Regions from separate parts of the Pantoea agglomerans genome, predicted to be linked through region 1. Evidence: predicted binding sites of a transcription regulator. Region 1 holds the regulator's gene; each other region holds the start of a gene.
What was found. Region 1 encodes LexA, which represses DNA repair genes until DNA is damaged. Its sites were predicted from a motif close to TNCTGTATGTACATACAGNA; they were not measured.

Region 1 (4,825 bases):
CGCGGCAGGATGATGATATCGCCGATATTGTCCTGTTCGGTTTCGAACTTATTCATGCTCATCGCATGGTTCAGCAGCTCTTCCGCTGAAAGCGGCGGCACCGTTGATTCCGGCGAATAGGGCACGTTGCGCAGCAGAGCGGTATAGCAATCCAGCTGCTCGATCAGCTGCTCGCGGGTTAGTGAGCGCTGACGTGAGGCGAGCAGCGCGGTAACGCACAGGTTCATGGCGTTAGCCGCGCCCGCTTCGTTGATGCGCACCATCAGACGCGCCGCAATATCGTTGACCGTCGGCGTCAGCCAGCTGGGACGCTGCGGTTCAATCGGGTCGATAGCGTCGCGCCACTCCGGCACCTGCTTGTTCAGGTAGTTCACCAGCGGCAGCGGTTCGCCGAAGTTAACGTAGCCCTGGCCCAGGTTACGTAGCTTGCGCAGGCCGCGCACCATCTGCATAAAGCCTTCTTTCTCTTTCGCCGCGCCGCGCAGCTCTTTGGCGTAAGTACCCACTTCCATGACGTGCTCATAGCCGATATAGATCGGCACCAGCGTAATCGGACGTTTGCCGCCGCGCAGCATCGCCTGCAGCGTCATCGCCAGCGTGCCGGTTTTCGGATCGAGCAGGCGACCGGTACGTGAGCGCCCACCTTCAACGAAATACTCGACCGAATAGCCGCGGCTGAACAGCTCGCCGAGATATTCACGGAATACGGTGGCGTAGAGTTTATTGCCTTTAAAGGTACGGCGAATAAAGAACGCGCCCAGGCGACGGAAGATCGGACCGGCGGGCCAGAAGTTCAGGTTGATGCCCGCGGCGATATGCGGCGGCACCAGGCCCTGGTGATAAAGGACGTAGGAGAGCAGCAGATAATCCATATGGCTGCGATGGCAGGGCACATAGACGATCTCATGGCCATCTTCCGCCAGCTGGCGCACGCGTTCGCCGCCGTTGACGTTGATGCCCTGATAGAGACGGCTCCACAGCCAGCCCATGACGCGATCGGTGACGCGGATCGCCTCATAGGAGAAGTCGGCAGCGATCTCTTCCATCATCTCAACGGCGTTTTGCTGCGCCTTCTCATGGGAGAGCTTTTTGCTGCGCGCCTCTTCTTCCACCGCTTTTTCAATCGCCTTGGACTGCAGCAGCTTGTTGAAGAGATCCTGTCGCGCCGGCAGACGCGGACCAACCGCGGCTAAACGCTGGCGTGCGAAATGAATACGCGCCACGCGCGCCAGTTTCTGCGCGATGGATTTGTCGGTGCCGTGCTGCGTCGCCATCCAGCGCAGCGAGACGGTTGGCGAAAAGCGCACAAAGCTGTCGCGGCCGTGCCAGACGATAGCGAAAAACTTCTCAACCCCGTTAAGCTCGCGCAGGTGCGGCGCATCGTCGCCCTGAACCTCGCGGCCGGGCGCGCGGCCAAACATCACCGAAACCGGCAGCATCTGGATATCGAGCTGAGGGTTGTTACGGTGCAGATCGAGATACTCGTGAAAAATCTTCACCGATTCGGTATTCGGCCCAAAAGCGGGGAATACGCGCGGGCCGTCGTGAATAAACACGTGGCGCGGCAGTATCGAGCCGTCAATCTCCAGTGGTGACAGCGGATCGGGCAGATTATGCTTCAGACACTGCTGGCGCAGCGTCAGCAAATCCGCCTTGGAATCGTATGGCAGCACGTACATAATCGGCCGCGTTGGATCGAGTCCATGTTCGGAAACGGGATCGCCCGGAATAGCCTTCGTTTTTACCAGAACAGAGAGTGGTAAATTCAACAATTTATAATAAAGTTTACGCCAACCTGACATAGACAACATGAAGCCTCTTGTTAGCAAAGCGCCGCAAGCATATCAGAAAGTGCTGCGAAGATCTGTGGTGGTGCCAAACGCACCTGGCCCAGACATTGACGTCAAACAACCTAAAGGGTTCCCTCGCAATGGCAAGTAATACCACCGGTTTGCTCAGGATTGTAAAAGCGGCAGGCTACTCGTGGCAGGGGCTGCGCGCCGCCTGGCAGCATGAAGCCGCGTTTCGTCAGGAGGCCACGGCCGCCATCGTCGCTATCGCTATCGCCTGCTGGCTGGATGTCGACACCGTCGCGCGCATCCTGATGATTGGATCGGTGGTGCTGGTGATTATTGTCGAGATCCTCAACAGCGCAATCGAAGCGGTGGTCGACCGTATCGGCCAGGAGCGTCACCCGCTGTCGGGACGAGCGAAAGATATGGGCTCCGCCGCCGTTTTGCTCGCTATTATACTGGCGCTGTTCATCTGGATCGCGCTGCTCTGGACGCATTTGCGGTAGGCTTTCCACAATGGCCCAAACGGCTGTTATTTCCCTGGGTTTTGGTTTTCATTTCACCAATACCTGTATATACTCACAGCGACTGTATAAACAACCAGGGGGCGGGATGAAAGCATTAACCACCAGGCAGCAACAGGTTTATGACCTGATTCGCGACCATATCAACCAGACGGGCATGCCGCCAACGCGTGCGGAGATCGCCTCGCAGCTGGGGTTCCGTTCCCCCAACGCCGCCGAAGAACACCTTAAAGCGCTGGCGCGTAAAGGCGTTATTGAGATCGTTTCTGGCGCATCACGCGGCATTCGCCTGCTGATGGAAGAGGAAGAGTCCAACGGGCTGCCGTTAATCGGCCGCGTCGCCGCTGGCGAGCCGCTGCTGGCTCAGGAACATATTGAGACGCACTATAAAGTCGATCCCGACCTGTTTAAGCCCTCTGCTGATTTCCTGCTGCGCGTTGCCGGTATGTCGATGAAAGATATCGGCATTATGGATGGCGATCTGCTTGCGGTGCATAAAACGCAGGATGTGCGTAACGGTCAGGTTGTTGTGGCGCGTATCGATGACGAAGTCACGGTAAAACGCTGGAAAAAGCAGGGCACCGTGGTTCATCTGCTGCCGGAAAACAACGACTTCGAACCGATTATCGTCGATACCCGCACGCAGTCGCTGACCGTTGAAGGTCTGGCAGTGGGCGTGGTGCGCAACGGCGAGTGGCTCTGACCGCTCGCCTTCAGACGCCTGTATCGCTTCGCCAGGCGTCTGTACGATAATCTTTTCACGCGCCTCCTCCTGCGGCTAGCGCCGCATTGAGGCCGCCTCGCTCCTTTTTACGTTTTCAGGCATGGACCGGCTGATGCGTCTCTTCTCTGCTGACGATCGACAACTCTGGCGGCTGGCGCTGCCGATGATCCTCTCTAATATCACCGTGCCGCTGCTCGGCCTGGTGGACACCGCCGTTATCGGCCATCTCGACAGTCCGGTTTACCTTGGCGGCGTAGCGATTGGCGCGACCGCGACCAGCTTCGTCTTTATGCTGTTACTCTTTTTACGCATGAGCACCACCGGCTTTACCGCGCAGGCCTTTGGCGCGCGCGATGCGCAGGCGCTGGCGCGCGCCCTGACGCAGCCGCTGCTGATGGCGCTGCTTGCGGGCCTGCTGTTTATTCTGCTGCGCGATCCGCTTAGCGCGCTGGCGGGTCGGCTGGCGGGGGGCAATCCCCAGGTGCTGGAGCAGGCCGCCATCTTTATCCATATTCGCTGGCTCAGCGCGCCGGCAACGCTGGCAAATATGGTTATCCTCGGCTGGCTGCTGGGCGTGCAGTATGCCCGTGCGCCGGTTGTGCTGCTGGTGGTGGGCAACACGGTAAATATTCTGCTCGATCTCTGGCTAGTGCTCGGTCTGAAGTGGGGCGTGGCCGGCGCGGCGACCGCGACGGCGCTGGCGGAATATGTCACGCTGGCGGTAGGGCTGGCGATGGTATGGCGGGTTCTGAAGCTACGCGGCATATCAATGACGATGCTGAAGAGGAGCTGGCGCGGCGATATCCGCCGCCTGCTGCGCCTTAACCGCGACATTATGCTGCGCTCCCTGCTGCTGCAGCTCTGCTTTGCCTCGCTGACGCTTATCGGCGCGCGCCTGGGGCCAGAGATCGTCGCCGCCAATGCCGTCCTGCTGATGTTTATCACCTTTACCGCCTATGCGCTCGACGGGTTCGCCTATGCGGTGGAAGCCGTTTCCGGCGAGGCCTATGGCGCGCGCGACGGCGACAGGCTGCTGTCGGTATGGCACGCCGCCTGTCGTCAGGCGGGCATGGTTGCGCTCGCCTTCGCGCTAATCTATGCGGCGAGCGGTGACGCTATTGTGTCGATGCTGACTTCGCTGGCGTCGCTGCAGCAGCTGGTCGATCGCTATCTTATCTGGCAGATCATTCTGCCGCTGGCTGGCGTGTGGTGCTATCTGCTGGACGGGCTGTTTATCGGCGCGACGCGCGGGCGCGAAATGCGCAACAGCATGGCGGTGGCCGCGCTCGGTTACTTCCTGACGCTGCTGACCTTGCCCTGGCTGGGCAACCACGGTTTGTGGCTGGCGGTAACGGTTTTTCTTGCGCTGCGCGGCGTTTCGCTTTGGTGGATCTGGCGGCGCGAATGGCGCCTAAGCCGCTGGTTTGCAAACTGATTATCGCGCGCAGCGGCAGCCTTAACGCGCTGCGCTAAACAGATTATTCTGTATTTCTGCGGCAGTTGCCGATTCGTCTACTATAATTAACTTACAACAGCGCGACACAGCAGCGCTTTGTATTGTCGTATCACCATTATGTGGTGGTATGTAAAACTAAGGATGACGTGGAGGTCTGACATGAACAAAGACGAAGCGAGCGGTAACTGGAAGCAGTTTAAAGGTAAATTCAAAGAAAAATGGGGCAAGCTGACCGACGATGACATGCAGGTTATCGAAGGCAAACGCGATCAGCTGGTCGGCAAAATTCAGGAACGCTACGGTTACGCTAAGGATGAGGCCGAGAAAG
Region 2 (4,825 bases), 1.1 Mb from region 1:
CGCCGTAAGCGCGTTGCTGGCGCAGCCAGCGGGTCAGTTCCTGTTGCCGGGTTTTGTTCATGCGAGACCGTAGCGTTGTCGATACCCAAAAAAGGATAAGAAGGTAGCTCTTCAGGCGCCTGAATCTAGCACGGAGGCATAAAAAAAGGCGACTGAAAAACAGTCGCCCCGCATAAGTTAGATCAGCTAATTAACAACTTACCGATCGTTTTTAACCAGACCGTCGAGATAACGCTCGGCGTCCAGCGCGGCCATACAGCCGGTACCGGCGGAGGTGATCGCCTGGCGATAGATATGGTCCATGACGTCGCCCGCGGCAAATACGCCGGGAATACTGGTCTGGGTAGCGTTGCCGTGCAGGCCCGACTGCACCTTGATGTAGCCGTTTTCCAGTGCCAGCTGACCTTCGAAAATGGCCGTGTTCGGGCTGTGCCCGATGGCGACGAACAGGCCCGCCACCTCAAGCGACTCGGTTTCCGCTTCGTTGAGCGTCGAGCGCAGCGTCAGGCCGGTCACGCCCATCTGGTCGCCGACTACCTCTTCCAGCGTGCGATGGGTATGCAGCACGATATTGCCGCTGTTCACTTTTTCCATCAGGCGATCGATCAAGATTTTTTCCGCGCGGAAGCTGTCGCGACGGTGGATCAGATGCACTTCCGCCGCGATGTTCGCCAGATAGAGCGCCTCTTCCACGGCGGTGTTACCGCCGCCGATTACCGCTACTTTCTGGTTGCGGTAAAAGAAGCCGTCGCAGGTGGCGCAGGCGGAAACGCCTTTGCCTTTAAACGCCTCTTCGGAAGGCAGGCCCAGATAGCGCGCCGATGCGCCGGTGGCGATAATCAGCGCGTCGGCAGTATATTCCGCGCTGTCGCCAGTAAGACGGAACGGACGGTTCTGCAGATCGACGGTGTGAATATGGTCGAAAATGATTTCGGTATTGAATTTCTCGGCATGCTCATGCATGCGCTCCATCAGCGAGGGACCAGTGAGATCGTGCGGGTCGCCGGGCCAGTTCTCTACCTCGGTCGTGGTGGTCAGCTGACCGCCTTTTTCGAGGCCGGTGATCAGCACCGGATTCAGGTTAGCGCGAGCAGCATAGACCGCTGCGGTATAACCCGCCGGGCCTGAGCCCAGAATGAGCAATTTACTGTGTTTGGCCGTACTCATATGATCCTCAGTTTCATTCGGCTGACAACATGACCTGGAATTGTAGGGAATTTACCGTGGCAAAAAAAGGGCTGGGGAATTTTGTTACCGATAGCTGCAAGCGGCGTAGACGATAACGGCGGGTTCTGCACGCCGGCTGCGCTAAAAAGGGGCAATAATCGGCTTTTACTGGTGCAAAAGTATAAAAATTCTCATTTAAAAACAGTTACCCAGCGGTCTGTCTGGCATCTTGTACTGAATTTGGTCTTTTTACTTTGACAATCGCCTGCGCTTTTGCGAAAACAATGGCAGAAGCGAAGAAGAAGGAGAGAGTCAAAACAGGATTTCGTTCCTCGTTTTGCCCTTTGTTCCCGATAAATTACAGCCTGACATGGGTAATGACGCATGATGTGGACAGACAACATGCGTCATGCGGATGGATGCGCGACAGCGCACAGGCTCTGATTCGTCGCTTCACTAATGCCTTGAACAGTGAACGTTTCCAGGGCGCGGCAGGTAAAGGGAAGGAATTAAGAGAGACAATAATAATGGTAGACAATAAGAAACGCCCCGGAAAAGATCTCGACAGAATCGACAGAAACATTCTGAATGAGCTTCAGAAAGATGGTCGTATTTCCAACGTAGAGCTTTCCAAACGCGTAGGATTATCGCCTACGCCATGTCTTGAGCGTGTGCGTCGTCTGGAACGTCAGGGTTTTATTCTTGGCTATACCGCGCAACTTAACCCGCACTATCTTGATGCATCACTGCTGGTTTTCGTTGAGATTACTCTGAATCGTGGTGCGCCGGATGTGTTTGAACAGTTTAACGCCGCTGTGCAAAAACTTGAGGAAACTCAAGAGTGTCACCTGGTTTCCGGCGACTTCGACTACCTGCTGAAAACGCGCGTGCCGGATATGTCCGCCTATCGTAAACTGCTTGGCGAAACCCTGCTGCGCCTGCCGGGGGTCAACGACACCCGCACTTACGTGGTGATGGAAGAGGTCAAACAGAGTAATCGGCTGGTGATTAAAACCCGATAACGCAGCGCAGGTGCAAAACCTGCGATATTTCGATACACTCCTGTGAATTCATACAGGACCAGCGTCGGGCTTGCCCGACGCTGTTGCCTTCATAATTTACAGGCACCTGGAGAGTTCTCTTGAGCCAGGAATACACAGAAGACAAAGAAGTTTCGTTAAAACCGCTGAGCAGCGGACGCCGTCTGCTGGAAGCGTTGCTTATTCTCGTCTCGCTTTTCGCCGTCTATCTGATGGTCTCGCTCGTCAGCTTCAATCCTTCCGATCCGAGCTGGTCGCAAACTGCCTGGCATGAGCCGATTCATAACCTCGGCGGCGGCGTGGGGGCCTGGCTGGCGGATACGCTGCTGTTTATCTTCGGCGTGATGGCCTACGCTATTCCGCCAGTGATTGTGGGTCTGTGCTGGATCGCCTTCCGCCAGCGCGATCAGCAGGATTACATCGACTATTTCGCTATCGGCCTGCGCCTGATCGGCGTTCTGGCGCTGGTGGTGACCACCTGCGGCCTGGCCGCGCTCAACGCCGACGATATCTGGTATTTCGCCTCCGGCGGCGTTATCGGCAGCCTGGTGAGCAACGCCATCGCGCCGTGGTTCACGCCGGCTACCGGTACGCTGGCGCTGCTGTGCGTCTGGGCGGCAGGCATTACGCTTTATACCGGCTGGTCATGGCTGACTATCGCCGAGCGCATCGGCGGCGTGGTGATGGGCGTGCTGACGTTCGCCAGCAACCGTTCGCGTCGCGACGAGCCGTGGCAGGACGAGGAGGATGATTTCGACGCTGACGTCGCGCCGCGCTTTGAGGCGACCGCGCAGGATGAAGAAGACGTGCTGCTCGCCGCGCCGCGCGCGCAGGCTGGCCACGCCGCCCCGCAGACGGCCGATCCGCTGCTGGCGAAAGCCGCTGCGGCGACGGACGCCGCGCTGACGTCAGCCGCCCAGGCTGCGGGCGTATCTGCTGTGGCGTCGCCCGTCTCGACTGCCGCTACAGCGACCGCCGGTGCGGCTTTGTCAGCTGAACCTGCGGCGGCGCAGGCTCCCGCTGCAACCACCATTCCCGCTGCTGCCGCAACCCCGGCTCCCGCAGCAGCCCTGACTTCCGCTGCTGCTGCAGCCCCGGCTACCGCAGCAACTCTGGCTTCTGCTACTGCCGCAACCGCGACTCCTGCGGCAGCACCGGCTTTCGGCGCTGCGATATCGACTCCAGGTAGCGTCATGCCTGCCGCCACGTCGGCCGCGGCCACATCTTCTGCGGCGGCCAGCCCGTTCACCGCACCTCAGCAGACCACCAGCGCCTTTACCCCGGCGCCGGCTCAGCCCGCCGAGCCGCCTCGCTATCAGTTCGATCTGCCTCAGGAGCCCGCTGCGCCCGCCTTTACCGGCTGGGAAGAGGATGATGGTCCGCAGATGGGCAACTGGCGCGATGCCGATATGACCGCCGCGGCAGGCACAACGGCCGCCGCCGCCGGCCAGGCCGCATCAGCGCCGCTGTTCGATGTTGTCCCTGAAGCTACTCACAATCCTCAGGTGAAGCAGGGCATTGGGCCGGCGCTGCCGCGTCCTAATCCGGTAAAACTGCCCACGCGCCGCGAGCTTGCCTCCTACGGCATCAAGCTGCCTTCTCAGCGTATGGCGGAAGAAAAAGCCAAAGCGCAGGAGCAGCAGCGCGCCGAGGCCGATCGGCCTGCAGAGGCGCATGCCGAATGGACTGAACAGCAGCAGCAGGCTGAAGAGCAGGCGCAGCTGCGTGACGCCTTTGCCAGCCAGCAGCAGCAGCGCTACGGTGAGAGCTGGCAGCAGGAAGAGGAGCCCGACGCAGAAGCGGCGATGGAGCAGGCTGCGCTGGCGCAGCAGTTCGCCGCTCAGCAGCAGCAGCGTTATGGCACTGAAGAGCAGGATGAGAAGACGCCTGCCTTTAGCCTGGATACCTCCGCCGCGTTCGACTTCTCGCCGATGAAAGATCTGGTGGATGAGGGGCCGAATGAACCGCTCTTCACTATCGCCAGCACGCCAGAGCCGGAAGCGCCTGCGGCGACCCATACGCCGTGGCAGCAGCCCGTGGAAGCGCCGGCTGCTCAGCCAGCGGTTTCCGTAGCCGCGCCGACGGTTTCCGCCGCGTTTGAACCTGCTGCCGCCTTTGAACCTGCGGCTGCTGCTTACGCGCCGGCCGCCGCAGAGCCTGTGCCTCAGACGCCTGCACCTGCCGCTGCACAGCCGTCGGCGTCGCAGCCCGGCTCGCTGGATAACAGCCTGATCCATCCTTTCCTGATGCGTCATAACCAGCCGCTGGAGAAACCCTCTACGCCGCTGCCGACGCTCGATCTGCTGACCTCGCCGCCAGCGGAAGAGGAGCCGGTCGATATGTTTGCGCTGGAGCAAACGGCGCGCCTGGTCGAAGCGCGCCTGGGCGACTATCGCGTGAAGGCTGAGGTGGTGGGTATTTCACCGGGTCCGGTGATTACCCGGTTTGAACTCGATCTGGCGCCGGGCGTTAAGGCCGCGCGCATCTCTAACCTGTCGCGCGATCTGGCGCGTTCGCTCTCGGCAGTTGCCGTGCGCGTGGTTGAGGTGATCCCAGGCAAGCCTTATGTTGGCCTGGAGCTGCCTAACAAACATCGCCAGACGGTCTATCTGCGCGAA
Region 3 (4,825 bases), 540 kb from region 1:
TAGTGCGCATCAGGTTCAGGCACTCAACGGCCATGGAGAAGAACATGGCGAAATAAATGTAACCTTTTGGTACATGAACCGCGAAACTCTCCAGAATCAGGGTAAAACCCACCAGAATTAAAAAGGAGAGGGCGAGCATTTTGATCGACGGATGGCGATCGACAAACTCGCCGATGGCGCGCGCGGCAAACATCATCATCAGCACGGCGATCACCACGGCCGCCATCATAATAAAGAGATGATCGGAAAGGCCAACGGCGGTAATCACCGAATCCAGGCTGAAGATAATATCCAGCAGCATGATCTGCACGATAGCGCCCAGGAAGGAGTGCACATTGGTTTTATGCTCCTCTTCGCCGCCTTCGATGGTTTCATGGATCTCCATACTCGACTTCCACAGCAGAAACAGACCGCCGCCGAGCAGGATCAGATCGCGCCAGGAGAAGGCGTGATCGAACAGGGTAAACAGCGGATGGGTCAGCCGCGCGACCCAGGCGATAGAGGCCAGCAGGGCGAGACGCATCAGCATCGCGCCCATCAGGCCGAGACGACGCGCGCTGGCCTGCTGATGCTTAGGCAGTTTCGCCACCACCAGAGAGAGGAAAATAATATTATCAATGCCAAGAACCACTTCGAGGATGGTCAGCGTGCCCAGCGCCAGCCAGGCGTTGGGATCGGTTATCCACTCAAACATGCGCACACTCAATCTTAAACGAAAATTAAACGGCGATTATACGCATCCGCATCAATGAACTTACAGTAAAAAATGACGCGCCAGCAGCGGGGCGGTGAAGCTCTTTTTCAGGTAGAAACCGCGCGGCAGCGTCATAATCGGCTCGCCGTGTTCGCCGATGCCCTCGGTCAGCGCCCGGCTGTTGGCGGCTTTCGGCCGGATCTGCAGCCAGGCACCGTGGCGCGCGGTGATGCGTTCGACCTGGCCCAGCACGATCATATCCATCAGCTCCTCCCAGTCGTGGCGCAGCCTGCGATCCTCCTCTTCGTTCGGACTCCACAGCAGCGGCGCGCCGACGCGGCGCTGTGCGAGCGGGATCGCGCGATCGCCCTCCACCGGGATCCAGAGCACGTGCGCCAGCTTGTGGCGCACATGGCTCGTCTCCCAGGTTACGCCGCTGTTTCCGGTGAGCGGCGCCACGCAGACAAAGGTGGTTTCCAGCGGTTTGCCCTGGGCGTCAATGGGGATGGTTTTGAGTTCAATACCGAGATGGGCGAAATCCTGCTCCGCCTTGCTGCCTGCGCTGGCGCCCAGATAGCGCTCCAGCAGCATGCCGACCCAGCCTTTATCGCGTTTCAGATCGGCCGGCATCGGCAAGGCGGCCTGCGAGGCCAGGGCTGCCAGCGTCTGGCCCGCCAGCGCATGGGCGCGAGCCAGGAGAACAGATTCATTTTCGGGCGGATCAGGGAGCTGGAACATAGCGAATACTCAACTGGTCAAAAAATAGACAATTTTTTTCCCGGCAACTTTTCCCACAGCGGCGTCAGGATAAAGAGCGTTGATAATAGCATGATTCGCCGCGCTTTTTTAATCGCCCCCGGTGCTGACTTTCCATTACGGCACAAGGTTATCCCGGACTGAGGGCATTAATGAACAGGATCTTCGCCTGAGTTATCCACAGATCGGTGGGATAACCCCACCTCATCCCCATTACTGGTTCCATTTACAGCCTTGACTTCGGCGGAAAAGCCGCTTTTTTATCCGCTGATGAGCAAGTTTACTGCATTGTCTGTGGATAAAAACGGCGTCGCTTGATCTTTAACCAGCTAAAACGCTTTCGCGTCGTTCACCGCAAAATCAGCTATTTTAATTCTGAATAAGAGTGATTTAAGTTCATGTTTTAAATGGTTAAAAGCAGGTTGTTCATTTGTGGGGTGGTTCAGGGCCATAAAAGTTTATTCAGCTAATTCCCGTGTTCTGCACAAAGCTATCCACAGAAAACGTGAATAAGATCGGCGCTTTGCCGCCTTAATTGTTTATAACTCGGGCCAATACTGTGAGTTATCCAGGTTGAGCACCGCGTTCTTCCCGTTAATCCAGTGGTTTACCGCCTGTAAGGAGTGTGAAACAATCAGGCTATTCAAATTTAGCTTTGAGGTAGTCCAGTGATCGATGATGATGGCTACCGCCCGAATGTTGGTATCGTAATCTGTAACAGGCAAGGACAAGTGTTGTGGGCCAGGCGCTTCGGACAGCACTCCTGGCAGTTTCCTCAGGGAGGCATCAATCCCGGTGAAACCGCCGAACAGGCGATGTATCGCGAACTGTTCGAAGAAGTGGGTTTACACCGTAAAGATGTTCGAATACTTGCATCTACCCGTAACTGGTTGCGCTACAAATTGCCAAAACGTTTGGTGCGTTGGGACACGAAGCCGGTGTGTATCGGCCAGAAACAAAAGTGGTTTCTTCTGCAGTTGATGAGCAGTGACGCGGATATCAATGTGCAACACAGCAGCACGCCGGAGTTCGACGGCTGGCGCTGGGTAAGCTTCTGGTATCCGGTGCGTCAGGTTGTCTCCTTTAAACGTGACGTCTACCGTCGCGTAATGAAGGAATTCGCTGGCGTGGTAATGTCGATGCAGGAGAGTGCGGGGCAGCAGCGCAGCGCGCCAGCCCATCGACGGAAAAGAGGATAGGCCACGCCCTTATGCTCACTCAGTTGCGCGAAATAGTAGAAAAGGTGGCGGGCGCGCCGCGGCTTAACGACGCGCTCGACATCCTGGTCAATGAGATTTGCCTGGCGATGGATACGGAGGTCTGCTCCGTTTATCTCGCGGATCACGATCACCATTGCTATTACCTTATGGCCACGCGCGGCCTGAAAAAGCCGCGCGGGCGCACCGTCACGCTGGCGTTCGATGAAGGGATCGTCGGCCTGGTGGGGCGTCTCGCCGAACCCATCAACCTTGCGGATGCGCAAAGCCACCCCAGCTTTAAATATATTCCTGCCGTGAAAGAAGAGCGCTATCGCTCATTTCTCGGCGTGCCGATCATCAGCCGTCGCCAGCTGCTGGGCGTGCTGGTGGTGCAGCAGCGCGAACACCGACAGTTCGACGAGAGCGAAGAGTCCTTCCTGGTAACGCTGGCGACGCAGATGGCGACGCTGCTGTCGCAGTCGCAGCTCGGCCAGCTCTTCGGCCAGTTCCGCCAGACGCGGGTGCGTGCCATCGCCGCCGCGCCGGGCGTCGCCGTTGCCCCAGGCTGGGTCGACGAAACGCAGCCGCTGCTGGATCAGGTTTCCGCCGCCTCGACGCTCGACGTGCAGCGCGAACGCGAGCGGCTGGTGCTGGCGATGAGCGAAGCCGCCAGCGAATTCCGCCGCTTCAGCAAACGTTTTGCCGCCGGCGTGCAGAAAGAGAGCGCGGCGATCTTCGATCTCTACTCCCACCTGCTAACCGACGCCCGCCTGAAAAAGGATCTGTTCGACGAGATCGAGCAGGGATCGGTGGCCGAATGGGCGGTAAAAAAGGTTATTGAGAAATTCGCCGCCCAGTTCGCCAGCCTGAGCGACAGCTATCTGCGCGAGCGCGCGGGCGATCTGCGCGTGCTGGGCCAGCGCCTGCTGTTTCATCTTGATGACTCGGTGGTCGGCACCAACGCCTGGCCGGAGCGCTTTGTGCTGGTGGCCGACGAGCTTACCGCCACCACGCTGGCGGAGCTGCCGCACGAGCGGCTGGCGGGCATCGTGGTGCGCGACGGCGCGGCTAACTCGCACGCCGCGATCCTGACGCGCGCCATGGGCATCCCCACGGTGATGGGCGCCGACATCCTGCCCGCGCAGCTAAATAAACGCCTGCTGATTGTCGACGGCTATCGCGGCGAGCTGCTGATCGATCCCGAGCCGGTGCTGGTGCAGGAGTATCAGCGCCTGATCAGCGAAGAGAACGCGCTGAGCAAAATGGCGGAAGGGGTGGTGGATCAGCCGGGCGAGCTGAAAAGCGGCGAGCGTATTCAGGTGATGCTTAACGCCGGCCTCAGCCCCGAACATGAACAGACGCTCGACAACTGGGTGGACGGTATCGGCCTCTACCGCACGGAAATTCCCTTTATGCTGCAGAACGGCTTCCCGTCCGAAGAGGAGCAGGTGGCGCAGTATCAGGGCATGCTGCAGCTGTTTCATAACAAGCCGGTCACCCTGCGCACGCTCGACGTCGGCGCCGACAAGCAGCTGCCCTATATGCCGATCAGCGAAGAGAATCCCTGCCTCGGCTGGCGCGGCATCCGCCTGACGCTCGATCAGCCGGAAATTTTCCTGGTGCAGGTGCGTGCGATGCTGCGCGCCAACGCCGCCTCCGGCAACCTCAGCATTCTGCTGCCGATGATCAGCCATATCGACGAGATCGACGACGCGGTGCGGCTGATCCAGCGCGCCGGGCGGGAAGTGGAGGAGATGCTGGGCTATGCGATCCCTAAACCGCGCATCGGCGTGATGATTGAAGTGCCGTCGATGCTGTTTATGATCCCGCAGCTGCAGTCGCGCGTCGATTTCGTTTCGGTCGGCACCAACGATCTCACCCAGTATCTGATGGCGGTGGATCGCAATAATACCCGCGTCGCCAACCTCTACGATCCGCTGCATCCCGCGATGCTGCGCGCGCTGCAGGCGATTGCCACCGAAGCCCGTCTGGCGAATCTTGAACTCTGCCTTTGTGGTGAAATGGCGGGCGATCCGATGTGCGTTGCGCTGCTGGTGGGGCTGGGCTATCACCATCTCAGCATGAACGGCAAGAACGTGCCGCGCGTAAAATATCTGCTGCGCCATCTGGATAAAGAAGAGACGCAAAAGCTGAGCGAGCAGGGGCTGAGCGCAGA

Region 2: the regulator LexA is predicted to act here: its motif matches at 2,228-2,247, upstream of LB453_RS15495 (DNA translocase FtsK 4TM domain-containing protein).
Region 3: the regulator LexA is predicted to act here: its motif matches at 1,665-1,684, upstream of mutH (DNA mismatch repair endonuclease MutH).

The regions. Positions count from the first base shown of each region.
Region 1 covers NZ_CP083809.1:3,737,674-3,742,498, reverse strand. Annotated here, with positions in the region: gene plsB (glycerol-3-phosphate 1-O-acyltransferase PlsB) at 1-1,802, opposite strand, end outside; gene LB453_RS20580 (diacylglycerol kinase) at 1,931-2,299, shown strand; gene lexA (transcriptional repressor LexA) at 2,406-3,020, shown strand; gene dinF (MATE family efflux transporter DinF) at 3,154-4,476, shown strand; gene LB453_RS20565 (CsbD family protein) at 4,657-4,825, shown strand, end outside.
Region 2 covers NZ_CP083809.1:2,660,139-2,664,963, reverse strand. Annotated here, with positions in the region: gene cydD (heme ABC transporter permease/ATP-binding protein CydD) at 1-61, opposite strand, end outside; gene trxB (thioredoxin-disulfide reductase) at 199-1,167, opposite strand; gene lrp (leucine-responsive transcriptional regulator Lrp) at 1,695-2,189, shown strand; gene LB453_RS15495 (DNA translocase FtsK 4TM domain-containing protein) at 2,309-4,825, shown strand, end outside.
Region 3 covers NZ_CP083809.1:3,193,090-3,197,914, reverse strand. Annotated here, with positions in the region: gene LB453_RS18040 (TerC family protein) at 1-694, opposite strand, end outside; gene mutH (DNA mismatch repair endonuclease MutH) at 755-1,432, opposite strand; gene rppH (RNA pyrophosphohydrolase) at 2,119-2,649, shown strand; gene ptsP (phosphoenolpyruvate--protein phosphotransferase) at 2,661-4,825, shown strand, end outside.